Regions from separate parts of the Bariatricus sp. HCP28S3_A4 genome, predicted to be linked through region 3. Evidence: riboswitches for the same ligand, from Rfam matches in the RefSeq annotation. Region 3 holds a riboswitch; each other region holds the start of a gene.
The links. A riboswitch is a leader RNA that binds a small molecule or an ion and turns the genes downstream of it on or off. The one in region 3 is predicted to bind cobalamin.
Positions count from the first base shown of each region.

Region 1: linked by a shared signal. The riboswitch ahead of ACTNBF_RS01665 (sirohydrochlorin cobaltochelatase) and the one ahead of ACTNBF_RS02685 (ABC transporter substrate-binding protein) in region 3 are both predicted to bind cobalamin.
Region 2: linked by a shared signal. The riboswitch ahead of ACTNBF_RS14675 (sirohydrochlorin cobaltochelatase) and the one ahead of ACTNBF_RS02685 (ABC transporter substrate-binding protein) in region 3 are both predicted to bind cobalamin.

Region 1 covers NZ_JBQHSE010000002.1:130,859-136,790, forward strand. Annotated here, with positions in the region: gene ACTNBF_RS01650 (YitT family protein) at 1-377, shown strand, start outside; gene ACTNBF_RS01655 (SPFH domain-containing protein) at 523-1,530, shown strand; gene ACTNBF_RS01660 (PTS ascorbate transporter subunit IIC) at 1,532-1,744, shown strand; cobalamin riboswitch at 1,893-2,081, shown strand; gene ACTNBF_RS01665 (sirohydrochlorin cobaltochelatase) at 2,301-3,488, shown strand; gene ACTNBF_RS01670 (hypothetical protein) at 3,505-4,023, shown strand; gene ACTNBF_RS01675 (cyclase family protein) at 4,262-4,858, shown strand; gene ACTNBF_RS01680 (glycogen synthase) at 5,038-5,932, shown strand, end outside.
Region 2 covers NZ_JBQHSE010000038.1:6,757-12,688, forward strand. Annotated here, with positions in the region: gene ACTNBF_RS14660 (double-cubane-cluster-containing anaerobic reductase) at 135-1,409, shown strand; gene ACTNBF_RS14665 (DUF3343 domain-containing protein) at 1,432-1,692, shown strand; gene ACTNBF_RS14670 (acyl-CoA dehydratase activase) at 1,706-2,470, shown strand; cobalamin riboswitch at 2,596-2,784, shown strand; gene ACTNBF_RS14675 (sirohydrochlorin cobaltochelatase) at 3,014-4,222, shown strand; gene ACTNBF_RS14680 (ABC transporter ATP-binding protein) at 4,522-5,238, shown strand; gene ACTNBF_RS14685 (ABC transporter permease) at 5,253-5,932, shown strand, end outside.
Region 3 covers NZ_JBQHSE010000003.1:145,284-151,215, forward strand. Annotated here, with positions in the region: gene yfcE (phosphodiesterase) at 1-281, opposite strand, end outside; gene ACTNBF_RS02670 (cob(I)yrinic acid a,c-diamide adenosyltransferase) at 341-868, opposite strand; gene ACTNBF_RS02675 (ABC transporter ATP-binding protein) at 853-1,983, opposite strand; gene ACTNBF_RS02680 (FecCD family ABC transporter permease) at 1,983-3,035, opposite strand; gene ACTNBF_RS02685 (ABC transporter substrate-binding protein) at 3,066-4,274, opposite strand; cobalamin riboswitch at 4,403-4,601, opposite strand; gene ACTNBF_RS02690 (ABC-F family ATP-binding cassette domain-containing protein) at 4,749-5,932, shown strand, end outside.

The sequences.
Region 1 (5,932 bases), on a different contig from region 3:
TTGCCGGAATGTGTGTGGCACTTTCTGCTGCATTTGTTTATGACTCAAAGACGGTTGTACTGAGTGTGATCGGTACGTATTTTAACGGGATCGTGGTGGATTACTTTATTTTCGGGCAGAACGAAAAGAAAAGAGTGTGCATTGTATCCCAGAAGGAAGAATTGGTGCGGGATTTTATTCTGAACGATCTGCACAGCGGTGCAACGATCTATGAAGCGATTGGGGCGTATACGCTTGAAAAGCGCCGGGAGATCATTGCAATTGTAGACAAACATGAATATCAGAAGCTGATGAGATTCATGAATGAAAAGGATCCGGATGCATTTATGACGGTGTATTCGGTACATGACATGAGATATAAACCGAAAGTGTATTGAGAAATCAAAGCCAGTGATTTGTGTGAATCCACATTTCACCGGCTTTTGTTTTTTAATCCAAAATCTATTTTCTTTTCAAAATTATATTGCACATATGAAATAAATATGATATCATTTTGATATCAAAATAAAGGAGGGGAAACTCATGAAGGAAATCACATTAAACAATAGGAAGAACGGAATGCCGGTACTGCTTCTGACCATCGCTCTGTATGTACTCGCAACGGTAGGTCTGATCTTTGGGATTGAATACGAATACTGGATCCTTGTGGTTCTTTGCAGTATCTGGCTGGCACTTGGCTGGATTTTGTTTTTAGGTCTTAAGACACTGAAACCACAGGAAGCGCTTGTGCTTACTCTTTTCGGAAATTATGTCGGTACGCTGAAAGAGCCTGGTTTCTATTTTGTGAATCCGTTCTGTGTAGGTGTGAATCCGGCTGCGAAGACAAAGCTGAACCAGAGCGGAGACGTGGACAGCCAGTCTAAGAGGTCTGTAATTTTCACACAGCCACAGGCAGGACAGGCTGTGGAGACGGTGAATAAGAAGATCTCTCTGAAGGTTATGACACTGAATAACAACCGTCAGAAGATCAATGACTGCCTCGGCAACCCGGTGGAGATCGGAATTGCCGTTACATGGCGGGTGGTGGACACGGCAAAAGCAGTTTTTAATGTAGACAACTATAAGGAATACCTTTCTCTGCAGTGCGATAGTGCGCTCCGTAATATTGTGCGGCTGTATCCTTACGATGTATCTCCGAATGTAGATACCACAGGAGACGGTGTCGCGGATGAAGGAAGCCTTCGCGGTTCCAGCGAAGTGGTTGCGGCAAGAATTAAAGAAGAGATCCAGGGCAGAGTGGAGGAAGCAGGCCTTGCGATCATCGAAGCGCGTATCACTTATCTGGCATATGCTCCGGAGATTGCGGCAGTCATGCTTCAGCGACAGCAGGCTTCTGCGATCATCGATGCGAGAAAAATGATCGTTGACGGAGCCGTGGGCATGGTGGAGATGGCACTTGAAAGGCTGGAAGAGAAGGATACAATAGCATTAGACGATGAAAGAAAAGCTGCGATGGTATCTAATCTGCTGGTTGTGCTTTGTGGAAATCATGATGCACAGCCGATAGTAAATACAGGAAGTCTTTACTAATATGGCAGAAACGAAAAAACAGATACCGCTTCGGGTATCACCAAAACTGTACGATGCCCTCGCAGCCTGGGCTGAAGATGATTTCCGTTCACTGAACGGGCAGATTGAATTTTTACTGACTGAATGTGTGAAGCAGCATCGAAAGGATGGCAAATATATTTCGAAGGAATTGCATGTGCGTCCACAGATCGATCTTCCGGAGAAAGAAGAATAATACATAAAAAGGCGGTGATGAGCCGTCTTTTTATGTTATGTGCAGGAGTTGTCGCCCGGAGTGGTCCGGCCGAAATAGATGAACATGCAGCGATTGAATTTGGAATCGGGGAAAACGAAGAAGCAGGCTTTACATTTCAGGCGGGTTGTGATAAGGTATGTTCGTCAGGTTCAGACAGCATTAGCTGTCTGATTAAAAGGGAAACAGGTGGAAGTCCTGTACGAACTCGTCACTGTAAACGGGGAGTGCAAGGCCAGAAATGTCACTGAGCAATTGGGAAGGCGGCCTTGGATCTGGATCCGTAAGTCAGGAGACCTGCCTGCAAACAACGGAGTGGGAAGAACCCACAGGCCACGAGTAACTGGTCGCAACCGATAAGAGTCATATTCCACATTCTCATCATCAGGCACCGGTGAAAGACCGGCTGTTTTGGAGAGAGTGCTGTTTGCGTATGTTATTATGAAGTGTGCCTTTTACCGACGATATGGGAAAGGCACCTCTTTTTTGTTGTACGCATTATCGGGAGAACGACAAAATAAGAAGGAGGAGATTCAGAATGAAGAAAAGATTACTCACAATTCTACTGGCCGTTTCCGTAATCAGCACATTAACAATAGCAGGATGTTCTGGTGGAAATGGGGAAGAAAAAGAGGAGACCAAAGAAACAGAAGATGATCAGAAAGCAGCGAATGAGGTGGCAGATTTGATAGACTCAATCTATGTTCAGGAAAGAAACGATCAGACGGATGAAGCGTGTAAGGCTGCAAAAGAAGCATGGGATGAACTGACGGATGAGCAGAAGGAACTGGTAGAAGGAGAAAATGCGGACCCGGATTATTTTGGAAAAGATACCGGAGACGCATCCGCCGACGATTCAAGGAACCAGGATGGAATCGGAGAAAATGAACTTCTGGCAGTCAGCTTCGGAACATCTTACAATGACAGCCGCGTGGAAGATATTAAAGGAATAGAAGATGCCCTGCAGGAGGCATATCCTGACTGGTCCGTAAGAAGAGCATTTACATCGCAGATTATCATCAATCACATACAGGCGAGAGACGGAGAATGTATTGACAATATGGATCAGGCTCTGGAGCGTGCAGTGAAAAATAATGTGAAGAATCTGATCGTACAGCCGACCCACTTGATGCATGGAGCAGAATATGATGAACTGGTCAAAGCAGTGGAGCGTTACCAGGACAAATTTGAATCCGTAAAGGTTTCGGAACCGCTTCTGGGTGAAGTGGGAAGCGATGCTTCGGCAATCAATTCAGATAAAGAAGCTGTTGCAAAGGCAGTGACGGCACAGGCTGTTGAAACAGCAGGATATGACAGCCTCGATGCAGCGAAGGAAGATGGTACGGCATTTGTATTTATGGGACATGGCACCTCCCATACGGCAAAAGTTTCCTACAGCCAGATGCAGACACAGATGCAGGTACTCGGCTACGACAATGTATTTATCGGGACCGTCGAAGGGGAACCGGAAGAAACTTCCTGCGAGGCAATTATTGAAGCAGTAAAAAATGCGGGATATAAAAAGGTCATTCTCCGGCCGTTGATGGTTGTGGCGGGGGATCACGCAAATAATGATATGGCCGGAGAGGATGAAGATTCATGGAAGAGTCTGTTTGAGAATTCCGGATTTTTTGAACAAGTGGATGTGCAGATTGCAGGACTTGGTGGAATCGAGGCTATTCAGCAGATTTATGTTGATCACACTGCGGCAGTCATTGATAAATAATGGGAGGATCAGAAGTATGAAGAAGAAAATAGCAGCCATGCTTGGAGTGGCAATACTGGCATCCGCGTTGATGCTCGGATGTGGAAAGAAAGAAGAAGCTGCAAAGACAGATACCGAGACACTTACGGAAGATACAGCTCAGAGTGAAGAAGCCGGGGAGGCTGAACTGGAAGACGGAATTTACAGTGCAGAATTCCAAACTGACAGCAGCATGTTTCATGTAAATGAAGCCTGTGACGGAAAAGGAACTCTGACGGTTAAGGATGGTCAGATGACGATTCACATTTCACTTACATCGAAAAATATTGTCAATCTCTATCCGGGACTTGCAGAGGCTGCCGTGAAAGAAGGAGCGGAGCTTCTGATTCCTACCGAAGATACGGTTACCTATAGTGATGGAACGACGGAAGAAGTGAATGGATTTGATGTTCCGGTTCCGGCGTTGGATGAAGAATTTGACCTTGCGCTGATTGGAACGAAAGGAAAATGGTATGATCATAAAGTTAGCGTATCGAATCCGGTTCGGGAAGAATAAAATGTCAGGGTAATACTAAATAAATATTAAAGCTTTCTTAAATTTTTCTCGGAAAAAAAGTAAGATCATGTATGACTGTGTAACAGAAGGTGCTGATGCAGGTACTGTGAAGACCGGAGATACGGCATCTTGGATGATGTATCTTGTATTTATCTTAAAAGAAAATAATTGATGATTGTCAATATTGTTTTCAAAAAAGTGATATACTGGATGAAATGGGTTAATGGAGGGAGAAGAGATGAGAATATATGATATTTCGCAGGAAGTGTTCGGATGCAATGTATTTCCCGGAGATCCGGCTCCTGAAAAAGAGATCTTATCCGTGATATCAAAGGATTCGCCATGCAATTTATCGGCATTTCGAATGTGTGCCCACAACGGAACGCATGTGGATGCTCCATATCATTTCTTACAGAAAGGAAAAACAATCGACCAGGTAGAACTGGAAAAATCTATCGGAAATGCTTATGTGACAGAACACAATGGAATTATGACTGCACAGGATGCGGCTGCCATTATGGGAAAAGCAAGACGGATCGGCCGGGACTTTGAAAAGAGAATCTTGATTAAGGGAAAGGCTGTTGTGTCGGCGGAGGCAGCTGATGTATTTGCAGAAGAAGGGATATTTCTGCTTGGAAATGAATCTCAGACGGTAGGACCGGAGGATGCACCAATGGAAGTGCATCTTAAACTTCTGGGAGCGGAAATTGTATTGCTGGAAGGAATCTGTCTGGATAAGGTTCCCGAAGGATGCTATTTCCTGAATGCGGCACCGATAAATCTGGGTGGCGGAGATGGGGCACCTTGTCGGGCGATTCTGGTGGAACTGGACTGAGTTATCTTGAAAGAAGATAAGACTCCTGCCACGCAGCAAGTACGCCGAGGCGTATTTGAAAGTTACTTTATAAAAAGAACACGAAATTTGCCCATTTGTGGATTTGTGTGCTATAATAGTATAAGATTCTAAATATTACAAACAGTGAACAATTAGAATTTTTTATGGAGAGGTATAAAATGGCAAGAAAACAAACTACCAAAACTACAGTAAAGAAAAGTGCCCCGGCAAAAAGGACTACAAAAAAAGCAACGGTTGAAGCTGCTTTGACAACAGAGCCGGGAGAAGAAATCGTGAAAGAAGAAATTGTTAAGGAAACTGAAAAAGCAGAAGGGGCAGAAGCAGTGAAGACGGAAGCGCCTGAAGAAAAGAAAACTACGAAGAGGGCAGCAGCAAAGAAAACGACTGCGGCAAAGAAAACAACGACAAGAAAAACTACCAGGAAAAAAGCAGAACCTGCAGAAAAAGAGACGGAAGAAGTGAAAGCTGAAGAGCCAAAGGCAGAAGAAGCAAAGGAAGAGAAAACGGAGGAAGTTAAGGCAGAACCGGTGGCAGAAGAAACACCAGTAGTAGAAGTAAAGGAAGAACCGGTAGTAGAAGAAACACCGGCAGAGGAAGCGAAAGAAGAGCCGGCAGCTGAGGAAGAACCGGCAGAGGAAGCGAAAGAAGAGCCGGCAGCTGAGGAAGAACCGGAAGAGGAAGCGAAAGAAGAACCGGCAGCTGAGGAAGAACCGGAAGAGGAAGCGAAAGAAGAACCGGCAGCTGAGGAAGAACCGGCAGAGGAAACCAAAGAAGCACCGGCAGAAGAGGTAAAAGAAGAACCGAAACAGGAGGTATATATGAGTCCAAGAAGAAGTATCGCATTTATCGGTTCAGAATGCTATCCATTCGTGAAGACCGGAGGTTTGGGTGATGTTATGTACGCGCTCCCGAAGGCATTAGTTAAACAGAATTGTGATGTGAAGGTAATTATCCCACGTTACAAATGTATACCGCAGAAATATCAGGAGAAGATGGTATACAAAGGATCCTTCCAGATGAATCTGTGTGCAGACGGCAGATCCTATTATGTAG
Region 2 (5,932 bases), on a different contig from region 3:
TAACTATATATAGTGATGTGCATTATAAATATCAATGGATAAATCAGGGAATGAAATTGCCTGTACTCCCCAAAAATGATACTCTATAGTTAGAGTTTTATTGAGAAATAATTTTATTAAGGAGGACAAGCAAAATGGCTGATAATCGCAAAATGTGGGAAGAACTGGGGATGAATCTGGAACTGCATGACCAGTTGTGTGCGGTACTTCCACAGGCATTCGGGGATGTGTTTTTATCACAGGAGAACAGACCGGAGGGAATGGATTACTATAACATGGTTGTAGCGGATATTCACGGAATCAGACCGGCGGAACTGATTGAGCATCAGAAAAAGGGCGGGAAAGTATTCGGAACTTTCTGTATCTATGTTCCGGATGAGATTATTTTCGCAGCGGATGCAATTGCAACAGGACTGTGTGGGGGATCTCAGTTCTGGGTACCGGGAGGCGAACGAGTGCTTCCGACCAATACCTGTCCGCTGATCAAAGCATCTGTTGGAGCAAGACTGGATCGTACCTGCCCATTCTTCCGAATCGCAGATATGTATATCGGGGAGACAACCTGCGACGGTAAGAAAAAGGCTTGGGAAATTCTTTCTGAAGACGTTCCGGTATATGTTATGGATCTTCCGCAGATGAAGCGGGCAAAAGATGTCAAAGCATGGGCAGAAGAAATTACGGCTCTGAAAGACAAGGTAGAAGAATTTACCGGAAATAAAGTAACGGCTGAAAAACTGGCTGATAGCATTAAGCTGATCAATAACAAGAGAAAAGCACTCGCAAGACTGTATGAATGCCGTAAGAGCGAGACACTTCCGATCAGCGGTACAGATGCGCTTGTGATTTCCCAGATTGCTTTCTATGATGATCCGGAAAGATTTACCCAGATGACGAATAAGCTCTGTGATGAGCTTGAACAGCGTATCAAGGATGGTGTCAGCGTCGTTCCCGCAGGTACGAAACGTATCATGCTGACTGGAACACCGCTTGCAATTCCGAACTGGAAGCTTCATAATATCGTAGAGACAAGCGGAGCGGTTGTGGTATGTGAAGAAATGTGTACGGGAACACGCTACTTCGAGAACTATGTGGATGAGACAAAAGAAACGCTGGAAGACCAGATCATGGCTCTTTCTGAGCGGTATATGAATATCAACTGTGCTTGCTTCACGCCGAATCACGCAAGAATTGATGACATTTTACGTCTTGCGAAAGAGTACAAGGTTGACGGTATCATTGATGTGAATCTGAAATTCTGTAATCTGTACGATACAGAAGGCTACTTTGTAGAACGTGCGATGAAAGAAGCAGGTATTCCGGTTCTTGGAATTGAGACAGATTATACAGACAGTGATGCACAGCAGCTTCGTACCAGAGTCAGTGCATTTGTGGAAATGCTGAATAATTAAAAAATGTGAGGAACATAGAGCTATGCAGAAAATACAGCATTATGTATTGTTTCCCAATCATGATAATGGAATGCGTCTCTATAAAGAATTAAAAAAACTGGGGGTTTGGGCAGTGATTGCTCCGACCCCCAGAAGTGCGAGTAAATGCTGCGGTATTTCACTAATGGTGAAAGAAGAAGATCTTGAGGTGATCCGGCAGTGTATTCGTGAACATGATATAGAGATCTTGAAAATCACCGAAGTGGAAATGGATCTGAATCCACACAGAGATCAATATTGTTAGAAGAGGTAGGAATATGAATTACGTTGGAATAGATATCGGATCCACAGCATCCAAAGTTGCTGTGATCGGGGATAAGGAGCTTCAATTTGTACTGCCTACAGGATGGAGCAGCAAGGAGACCACCTTACTTATCAAGGAGAAACTTCTTGCAGAAGGAGTGGATGTCATGTCTGATGAGACAAAAGTTGCAGCGACCGGATATGGAAGAATTGCTGTAGATTTTGCAGATTATGTGATTACCGAAATAACATGTCATGCAAGAGGCGGAAGACAGATGGCAGGAGATAATTGTACGATTATTGATGTGGGCGGACAGGATACCAAAGTAATCCTGGTCGAGAACGGAACCGTGCAGGATTTCCTGATGAATGATAAATGTTCCGCCGGGACCGGAAAGTTTTTGGAAATTATGGCAAATCGTCTCGGAATCACGCTTCAGGAGCTTTTTGATATGGCTGAAAGCGGAACAGTCTTACCAATCAGTTCTCTTTGCACCGTATTTGCAGAGTCCGAAGTCATCAATTATATCGGTGTCGGGAAAAATCGTGAAGATATTGCGGCGGGGGTCGTTGATTCCGTAGCATCTAAGGTGGCACAGTTGAGCCAGAAGAAGGCACTGTCAGATAAGATTATTCTGACAGGAGGGTTGAGTCACAGTACATATTTTACCAGAATCCTTTCTGCGAAAATCAGAAAGACGGTGGAACCTACTGAAAACGGACGGTATGCCGGCGCGCTGGGGGCAGCACTACTGGCGAAGGAGAAGAAGAATAAATAGTAGCAAAGAAATATAAGTGAGCACAAAGAGCAGGAGCAAGGGGATACTCATCAGTACCCTTGCTCCTGCTTTCCTTTCTGTAAGATATTTCTATTTCCGGAGTCTTTACATTTTTTGCAGTATATGATAAGGTAAGCTTGATAGGTTCAGACAATCACCGGTTGTCTGATTAAAAGGGAAACAGGTGCAAATCCTGTACGAACTCGTCACTGTGATCGGGGAGTGCAAGGCCATTTATGTCACTGAGCAATTGGGAAGGCGGCCTTAGATTAAGATCCGTAAGCCAGGAGACCTGCCTATTGAAAAACGGAGTGGGGAAGGACCCACAGATCACGAGTAACTGGTCGCAACCGATCATAATGGAAATGATACATTCCCGGGCGATGCCTGTATCTGCCGGGAGTGCTGTTTTGTTGTGTATTCATTACGCCCTTTTACCATTTTTATGGAAAAGGGCTTTTTTGTCTACGAGATTTTTATCCTGCAGACTTAAAAGCGAATGAGAATATATCGGAAATGGCCAGAAAATGAAGGAGGAGCAGGATGAAGAAAAAACTGGTAACCATTTTACTGGCTGTTTCATTGGTGGGAACCCTGGTTCTGTCAGGATGTTCCGGAAAAAGCGATGAAAATGCGGAAACAACAGTAGAAAACGACAAGGAAGAAAGTACAGAAAACGAGGATCAGAAGGCTGCGGATGAGGTGGCAGCGCTGATTGACGCAATCTATGTACAGCAAAGAACGGATGAGACGGATGAACAGTGTAAGAAAGCGAAAGAAGCCTGGGACGCACTGACAGACGCCCAGAAGGAACTGGTAGAAGGTGAAAATGCAGATCCGGATTACTTTGGAAGAGATACAGGCGATGCATCCAAGGATGATCCGCTGAATCAGGATGATATCGGAGAAAATGAGATTCTTGTTGTCAGCTTCGGAACATCTTTTAATGACAGCCGTGTAGAGGATATTAAAGGAATTGAAGATGCACTTCAGGAAGCGTATCCGGACTGGTCTGTAAGAAGAGCCTTTACCGCGCAGATCATTATCAATCATATTCAGGCAAGAGACGGAGAATGCATTGACAATATGGATCAGGCACTGGAGCGAGCGGTCGCAAACGGCGTAAAGAATCTGGTTGTCCAGCCGACACACCTGATGCATGGCGCAGAGTATGATGAATTGATGGAATCTGTTGAGGCATATGCGGACAAATTTGAGAGTGTAAAAGTTGCAGAACCTCTGCTTGGAGAAGTGGGTGCAGATGCGGAAACTGTCAATGACGATAAGGCAGCAGTTGCTGAGGCAATTACTGCGGAAGCAGTTAGCGAAGCAGGCTATGACAGCCTGGATGCTGCAAAAGAGGATGGTGCTGCTTTTGTGTTCCTGGGACATGGAACTTCTCATACCGCGAAGGTGTCTTACAGCCAGATGCAGGCACAGATGTCTGCCCTTGGATATGAGAACGTGTTTATCGGAACTGTCGAAGGAGAGCCGGAAGAAACTGCATGTGAAGCTGTCATTGAAGCTGTTTCCCAGGCAGGGTATAAAAAAGTAATCCTTCGTCCGCTGATGGTAGTGGCCGGCGATCATGCCAATAATGACATGGCCGGAGACGACGAAGACTCATGGAAGAGTATGTTTGAAGCTTCCGGAGAATTTGAAAGTATAGAAACACAGATTGCTGGTCTTGGAGGAATTGCTAAGATTCAGGAAATTTATATTGCACATACTGCAGCAGTGATCGGTCAGTAATCGCATGAGTCAATAAATAATATAGATCTAATATCTTTTGTTTCGTGGCAATGTATGGAGAGAGGGGCTCCTGCATTGCCACGATTTTTTTGTATGCAAACATGCATTATTGAGAAATGTTTTCATGACTGAGTGAATCATTAGAAGATATATATGATATAATGAATTAGCCTTAGCTAACCCCATATTCGTTTATCAGATGGAAATAGAAGGAGGAATGAAAGATAATTGATGGAAATAACACAGAAACGAGAACGGGAAAAAGAAAAGCGAAAACTGAAAAGAGAAAAGGAGTAGTTATGTCAGAGGAAGAGAGATATTTTTTGGAAGTTGTAGATTTAAAGAAAGGATTTGGAAGTGGGGACATCCGCCAGGAAGTATTATGCGGGATGAATTTTTCGGCCGCAAAAGGGGAGTTCTGTGTTCTGCTGGGACCTTCCGGTTCGGGAAAATCCACACTTCTTAATATTATTGGAGGAATCGACAGTGCCGATTTCGGCTATATTTCCATAAACGGTGACAAACTGGAGGATATGGGAGAAAGGGAATTGACACAGTACCGCAGGAAGCATCTGGGATATGTGTTTCAGATGTATAATCTGATCGGCAATTTAAATATGAAAGAAAATATTGAGGTAGGTGCATATCTGTCGGATCATCCGCTTGATATTGATGATCTGTTACAGACTCTGGGACTCTATGAACACCGTTATAAACTCCCGAACCAGCTCTCCGGCGGGCAGCAGCAGAGAGTTTCTATCGGACGCGCTATTGTGAAGAATCCGGATATCCTGCTTTGCGATGAGCCGACAGGTGCATTGGATTATACGACTTCCAAGGAAATATTGAAGTTGATTGAAGACATCAATCGAAAGTATAAGAATACGGTCATTATGGTTACGCATAATGAAGCTATCAAAAATATGGCAGATCATGTGATCAAGCTGAGAGATGGAAGAGTGCGCCATAATGAGAAAAATACAAATAAAATTTCGGCAGTGGAGCTTGAATGGTAAGGAGTGTGGCAAGTATGAGGGACAGGAAAGTGAAAAATCCGCTTCAAAAGCGCATTCCCAGAGAATTAAAAGGTGACTGGAAAAAATATCTGGTTGTTGCGTTGTTTTTAATCCTTACAATTGGATTTGTTTCAGGGATGTATGTTGCCAATGGGAGCATGATGCAGGCTGCAGTGGATGGTAAAGAAAAGTATTGTCTGGAGGATGGGCACTTTGAACTGAATGAGAAGGCGGATCAGGAGCTGATTCATGCAATCGAAACAGGTGAAAAGGCAGTCCCTGTAACTGTATATGAGAATTTCTATCGGAGTGAGGTGGAAGATCACGATAATGACGGAAAGTCGGATGGCACAATACGGGTGTATGAAAAAACAGAGGATATCAATCTGGCCTGCCTGATGGAAGGAAGTTTCCCGGAAACGGAAGAGGAGATTGCCATTGACCGGATGCATGCAGATAATGCAGGAATTCAGGTTGGAGATACCATTTCCGTCAGTGAGCAGTCCTATCAGGTGACAGGGCTGATTTCCTATGTGAATTATTCTACTCTTCATGAGAAAAGTACAGATCTGATGTTTGATGCACTGAAATTTAATGTGGCGATGGTGACGAAAGATGGCTTTGAACGCCTGTCCGGTTCGTTGCATTATACCTATGCATGGAGATATGAACAGGAACCGATGGATGAGATTGA
Region 3 (5,932 bases):
CATACAATACAATAATCCGCCAGAACCGGGAACTTCAGCACCATCTGATCTACTTCTGTATCACAGTTTCCTCTCACGCAGAGAATCTGATTCTTCCGCGCGTTCAACAGTTCTATAACTGCCTTCGGTGCATAATCTCTCGGCAGATCATTTCGCGGCCCATGATACAGGACATCGCCGAGAAGCAATAACTTCCCCGCCTTTTCTCTGTCATATGCCTCCAGCATTTTTTTACAATAATATTCCGACCCGTGAATGTCGGATGCGATCATCCATTTCATTTTTCTTTCCTCATCTTTCTGTCTTTTTTCCACTAAACCAATTCCAACAGAATCCTGTTTTAATACTCGATCCCGCGCCGGGCATAAATTCCCTGATCGAATGGGTGCTTTCTTTTTGTAATCTCAGAGATATAATCCGCCAGTTCCAGAAGCTCCGGTTCCGGATTTCTTCCGGTCAGAACGACCTCCAAGCCTTTCGGCCGTTCTTTCAGAAACGTTACAGCCGCTTCGTGGTCGATCATTCCGTATTGATAAGCCGCCATAAACTCATCCATGACCAGCATATCATAAGGCTCTTCCTGTATTTTCCGAATTGCGTCATCCCACAGCTTCGCATAGGCGCTTCGTGCCTCTTCCTGCTCTTTTGCGTCAAGCGTCTTAAAGAAACCGAAGCTTTTTGTCATATGCATCACTTCGATTTCCGGTATGAGATCCAGAATCCGCAGTTCTCCAGAATTCTCATTTTTCAGAAAACGTACGAACAGCACCTTAAGTCCACAGCCAGCCGCACGGACGGCAAGTCCTGTTGCCGCTGTCGTTTTCCCTTTTCCGTCTCCGCAATAAATATGAATCATTCCACTTTCCATCCACCGCTCCCTTCCTTCCATTCACAGATTTTGCCACTCTTTTTGGCAGCATGCAGAAGTTCTGCTATCCGCTGGTTTCCCTCTCCGATCGTAACGCCTGCGTTGATAACGTACTGGCAGGAATCGATCGTTGCTTTTGCCTCCTGATATGCCTCATCACGGATACTGCAAAATGGTTCTTCTTCGATCACCTTTGCCGCAAGCCTTTTCGCCACATGATAGTCCACGTCATTGCGGTATAGTATTCCGGCAGCAAACGGAATATTTTCTTTCTGCAGTTTCCTGTATACCGGAATGCCTGTTCCGCAGGCGGAGATTACAAAAACACGCGGCTCTCCCTCCGGTCTCGGAAGCTCGACACTTCCAAAGCACGGGTCATAGGATCCGTTGTCGAGTCCGTAGAGTTCCCGGATTACTTCTTCTTTGAATACTTCTTCCGGTTTCCCATAGCAGAAAATCCGGTCACCCCTGACGCAGAGAATCCTATCCGATATTTTCTGTGCCAGATCGATCTCGTGAAGCGACATGACGACCGTGATTTTTTTCTCCTTTGCCAGTTTCCGGAGCATCGACAGAAGTTCGAGTTTATAATGAATATCCAGATAGGAAGTCGGTTCATCCAGGATCAGAACCTCCGGCTCCTGGCAGATCGCACGCGCAAGCATGATCCGCTGTCTCTGCCCGTCACTGATCGCCTGAAAGCTTTGATTTTCAAGCTCACGGACATGCACCGCTTCCATTGCCTCATCTACGATTTCTTTATCTTTCTTCGTGAGGATCCCCAGCCTTCCGGTATACGGATACCGACCGGTTTCCACCACATCGCGGCAGGTCATCAGTTCCGTCTTCATCCGCTCCGTCAGCACCACCGCCATTTTCCTGGCAAGAATAGCATTTTCCATAGCATCGATCCTCTCATCCGCAATGGAGACATTTCCTCCAAGCGTTTTGATCTGTCGGGTGATACTTTTTAAAATGGTCGATTTTCCAGCACCATTTGGACCGATCAGTGTTACGATCTCCCCTTTTTGAATCTCCGTGCAAATATCGCGGATCAGGGGTTTCCCATGATAGCCTACCGTCAGATCCTGCAGCTTTACATATGCATTTTCCATCATTCTCTTCCCTTCTGTCTGTGCAGCATCATAAAGATGACGACCGGTGCTCCGAAAATGGAAGTGACCGTACTGATATTGAGTTCCAGCGGTGCAAATGCCATCCGTGCAATAAGATCACACCCCATACAGAACACCGCTCCTCCCAGAAATGTTCCCGGGATCACGATCAGCGGTTTCGCCGTATTCAGCATCCTCTTTACCAGAAACGGAACCGCGATCCCAACAAAAGAAACCGGTCCGGCAAATGCGGTCACACAGCCCGACAGCATACTGGAGAGCAGGATCAGAAGCACACGAAAAACTCGGATATTGACTCCTGCGCTTCTCGCATAGGCTTCGCCAAGCTGGTACGCACCGATTGGCTTGGAATAGAGGAAGGTAATCACAACGGTGACAGCAATCAATACAAAAGCAACCTTCACGTTGCTCCAGCTCATCCCGGAAAAGCTTCCCTGAGACCAGCCGTGCAAATTCACGATATCCGAGTCCTCCGCAAATGTAACCACAAAATCCGTAACCGCCGAACAGATATAGCCGATCATGATTCCGGCCACCAGAAGGGTTGCCATATGATTGATCTTTCTTGACATCAGAAGGATGAATCCGGTCGCAATCAGTGAACCTATAAATGCCGCTATAATGAGCGTATACGAAGAGACTCTGCTGAAGTACTTCAGAAATACGATCATCGTCAGGGCGACCACCATTTTCGCGCCCGAGGAAATGCCAAGCACAAAGGGGCCTGCAATCGGATTGGCAAAAAAAGTCTGAAGCAGGAACCCGGACAGAGAAAGGGCACCTCCGAGAAGGGCTGCCATCAGAACTCTTGGCAGACGAATTTTCCAGATGATTCTGTAATTCGCATCCTGCTTTGCCTGTCCGAATAGAATATTCAAAATCTCAGAAACAGAAATATGTACGTTTCCCGTATTAATATTCAGCACAATAATCACACAAAATGCAGCCAGAAGTCCGGCAAACACCAGCAAATACCGGATCCGTCTTCTCATCTCTTCCATTCGTACCGGCTTATTCTTCCTTTTCTCCATTGTTCCTCACTTTCTCATATCCTGATATCGTCATGACACTTTATATAAAAATGTCATCTCCTCCGTTTTTCCATCGGTAAGCATCAGATGAATGTCTGTAATCAGATTTCCGACAATGTCTGTCGCCTGATACAGGTACTTTCCGGTACACCACACATTTCCTTCCTGCACCGCTTTAAAATCTGCAAACAGCTCACTTTTCGCCAGAAGATCCTCCATCGATTCCACCGGATTATCGATCGATGAATTGTAGATCAGATAGTCCGCGTCGGCTGCAGATGCAAAGAATTCTTCCATAGAAATGCTGATCGACGCACTGTTATTTTCCGTATTTTCAAGATCATCGAAAACATAACGTCCACCCGCAATCTCGATCATTTTCGGAATGTAATCTTCGGACTTTCTGACCACGACGGTTCCATCGGTACTCACATAGAAAAAGGCAACCGTCTGCTCTGTATTTTCAAAGTCCTTCAGTTCTTCGATTACTTTGGACTGTTCCTTGAAAAATGTCTCTGCCTGTTCTTCTTTGTCCAGCATCGCGGCATAGACCTTGATCCACTCCGTTCTTCCAAGCGGATGCGTCTCATAACTGGACCGGTCGATAAATACCGGAATCTCAAGCATCTCAAGCATCTCCTGCACCTTCGGAGTATGCAGGATCATCGTGGATTCAATAGCCAGATCACATTCCTCATCGATCAGGAGTTCATAATCCGGCTCACTGTATTTTCCGGCATAAAGGATGGCGCCATCTTCCATAGCCTGCACCGCATTTTCAATGTACCAGCCGGATTTTTGTGTCCCGCTCAGGCGAATCGCATCCAATGCATCAAGCGAATCAAATAATGCCATCACCGATGTTGCCGCAAGATAAATACGGTCCAGCGGCTGATGTAAAATCACGATGTCTTCTTCCAGATCCGACGGAATATTCCTGCCCTCCGGAACAAGAAGATAGTCTTCCCCGTCCCGGATCCGGATCAGCTTATATCCATCCTGATAATAATATACCCCGAACCCTTTTGCATAATCAAGTTCCATCGCAGATTCATAAGTAAGTCCCTTGATTTCCATTGGTCCCGGCGTTTCTTTCGCCTCTTCCCGCTGTGGTTCAGATGTCATCTTATTTTCTTCCGTTTCCGGCATCGTTTTCTCTTCCGAACCACATCCCGGAATTCCGAAAATCAGTACCGCAATCAGTATCATACACAGGAACCGTGCTGCTCTCTTTTTCATCGTATCCCTCTTTCCACTTTCGATCCGATCCGCAAAGCACAAATTTCCCATTCAAAAAAGCCCGCTTTTCCTGTACGAAAGCAGACTTCCCCCTGAAATATTCTGCAAATCTATGCTTTCATCGGAAGCTATTCACATTCTTCTCAGCAGGTCTCCTGACTTACAGCTCATCGCCCGGTTATGCCTTCTCGCGCTGGATACGCAATGACTTATCTATAACCTCGCTCCCTGTTTACAGTGGCCGGACCGCTCAGGATTTGCACCTGATTCCCTTTTAACCCGGCAGATCTGAATCATCTGCCCGGCACTGAAAAGCCCAATATAGAACACCCTCACTATAACATATCCCCGCCTGTATGGCAACCGCATTTTTCCCTTGAAATCCTTTCGAAATCCATTGCCTTTTATCCGGTAGATATAATATAATAAGCAGGACACTGTCACTTGTTACCACATAACAAAGGAGAATCGAAAATGAGCATTTTAAATGTTGAACATCTTTCCCACGGCTTCGGTGACCGCGCCATTTTTCATGATGTGTCCTTCCGTCTTCTGAAAGGCGAACACATTGGACTTGTCGGAGCCAACGGAGAAGGGAAATCTACTTTTTTTAATATTGTTACAGGAAAACTCCAGCCGGACGAAGGGAAAATCGAATGGGCAAAAAATGTCCGTGTCGGTTATCTCGATCAGCACACTGTACTTGAAAAGGGCATGACGATCCGCGAAGTGCTGAAATCCGCCTTTTCCTGGCTTTTTGAACTGGAAACGAAGATGAACGAGATCTGTGACCGCCTCGGGGACGTGGATGAAGATACTATGATGACACTTATGGAAGAGCTTGGGACCATCCAGGACACACTGACCATGCACGATTTCTATGTGATCGATGCAAAGGTCGAAGAAGTCGCACGCGCGCTGGGGCTTCTGGATCTTGGACTGGACAAGGATGTCACCGACTTAAGCGGCGGCCAGCGCACCCGTATCCTGCTCGGCAAACTCCTTCTGGAAAAGCCGGACATCCTGCTTCTGGACGAGCCAACCAACTATCTGGACGAAGAGCATATCAACTGGCTGAAACGTTATCTCACCGAATATGAAAATGCGTTCGTCCTGATTTCCCATGACATTCCGTTTCTGAATGAAGTGGTGAACATCATTTATCATATGGAAAATCAGGAACTGAACCGCTACGTCGGAGATTATGACAATTTCCAGAAAATCTACGAAGTGAAGAAAGCCCAGCTTGAGGCTGCCTACAAGAAGCAGCAGCAGGAAATCAGCCAACTCAAGGATTTTGTGGCACGCAATAAAGCGCGCGTCTCCACCCGCAACATGGCCATGTCCCGTCAGAAAAAGCTGGATAAGATGGATGTCATAGAGCTCGCCGCCGAGCGTCCGAAGCCGGAATTCCATTTCCGCCTCGGCCGGACACCGGGTAAATACATCTTTGAGACCAAAGATTTCGTCATCGGTTACGACGAACCCCTTTCACGGCCTCTGAACCTCACGCTGGAGCGTGGCCAGAAAATTGCGCTGACCGGTGCAAACGGAATCGGAAAGACTACGCTGATCAAGAGTATTCTCGGTCTGGTTCCTCCGCTTTCCGGTAAATGTGAGCTGGGCGAGAATCTGCTGACCGGCTATTTTGAACAGGA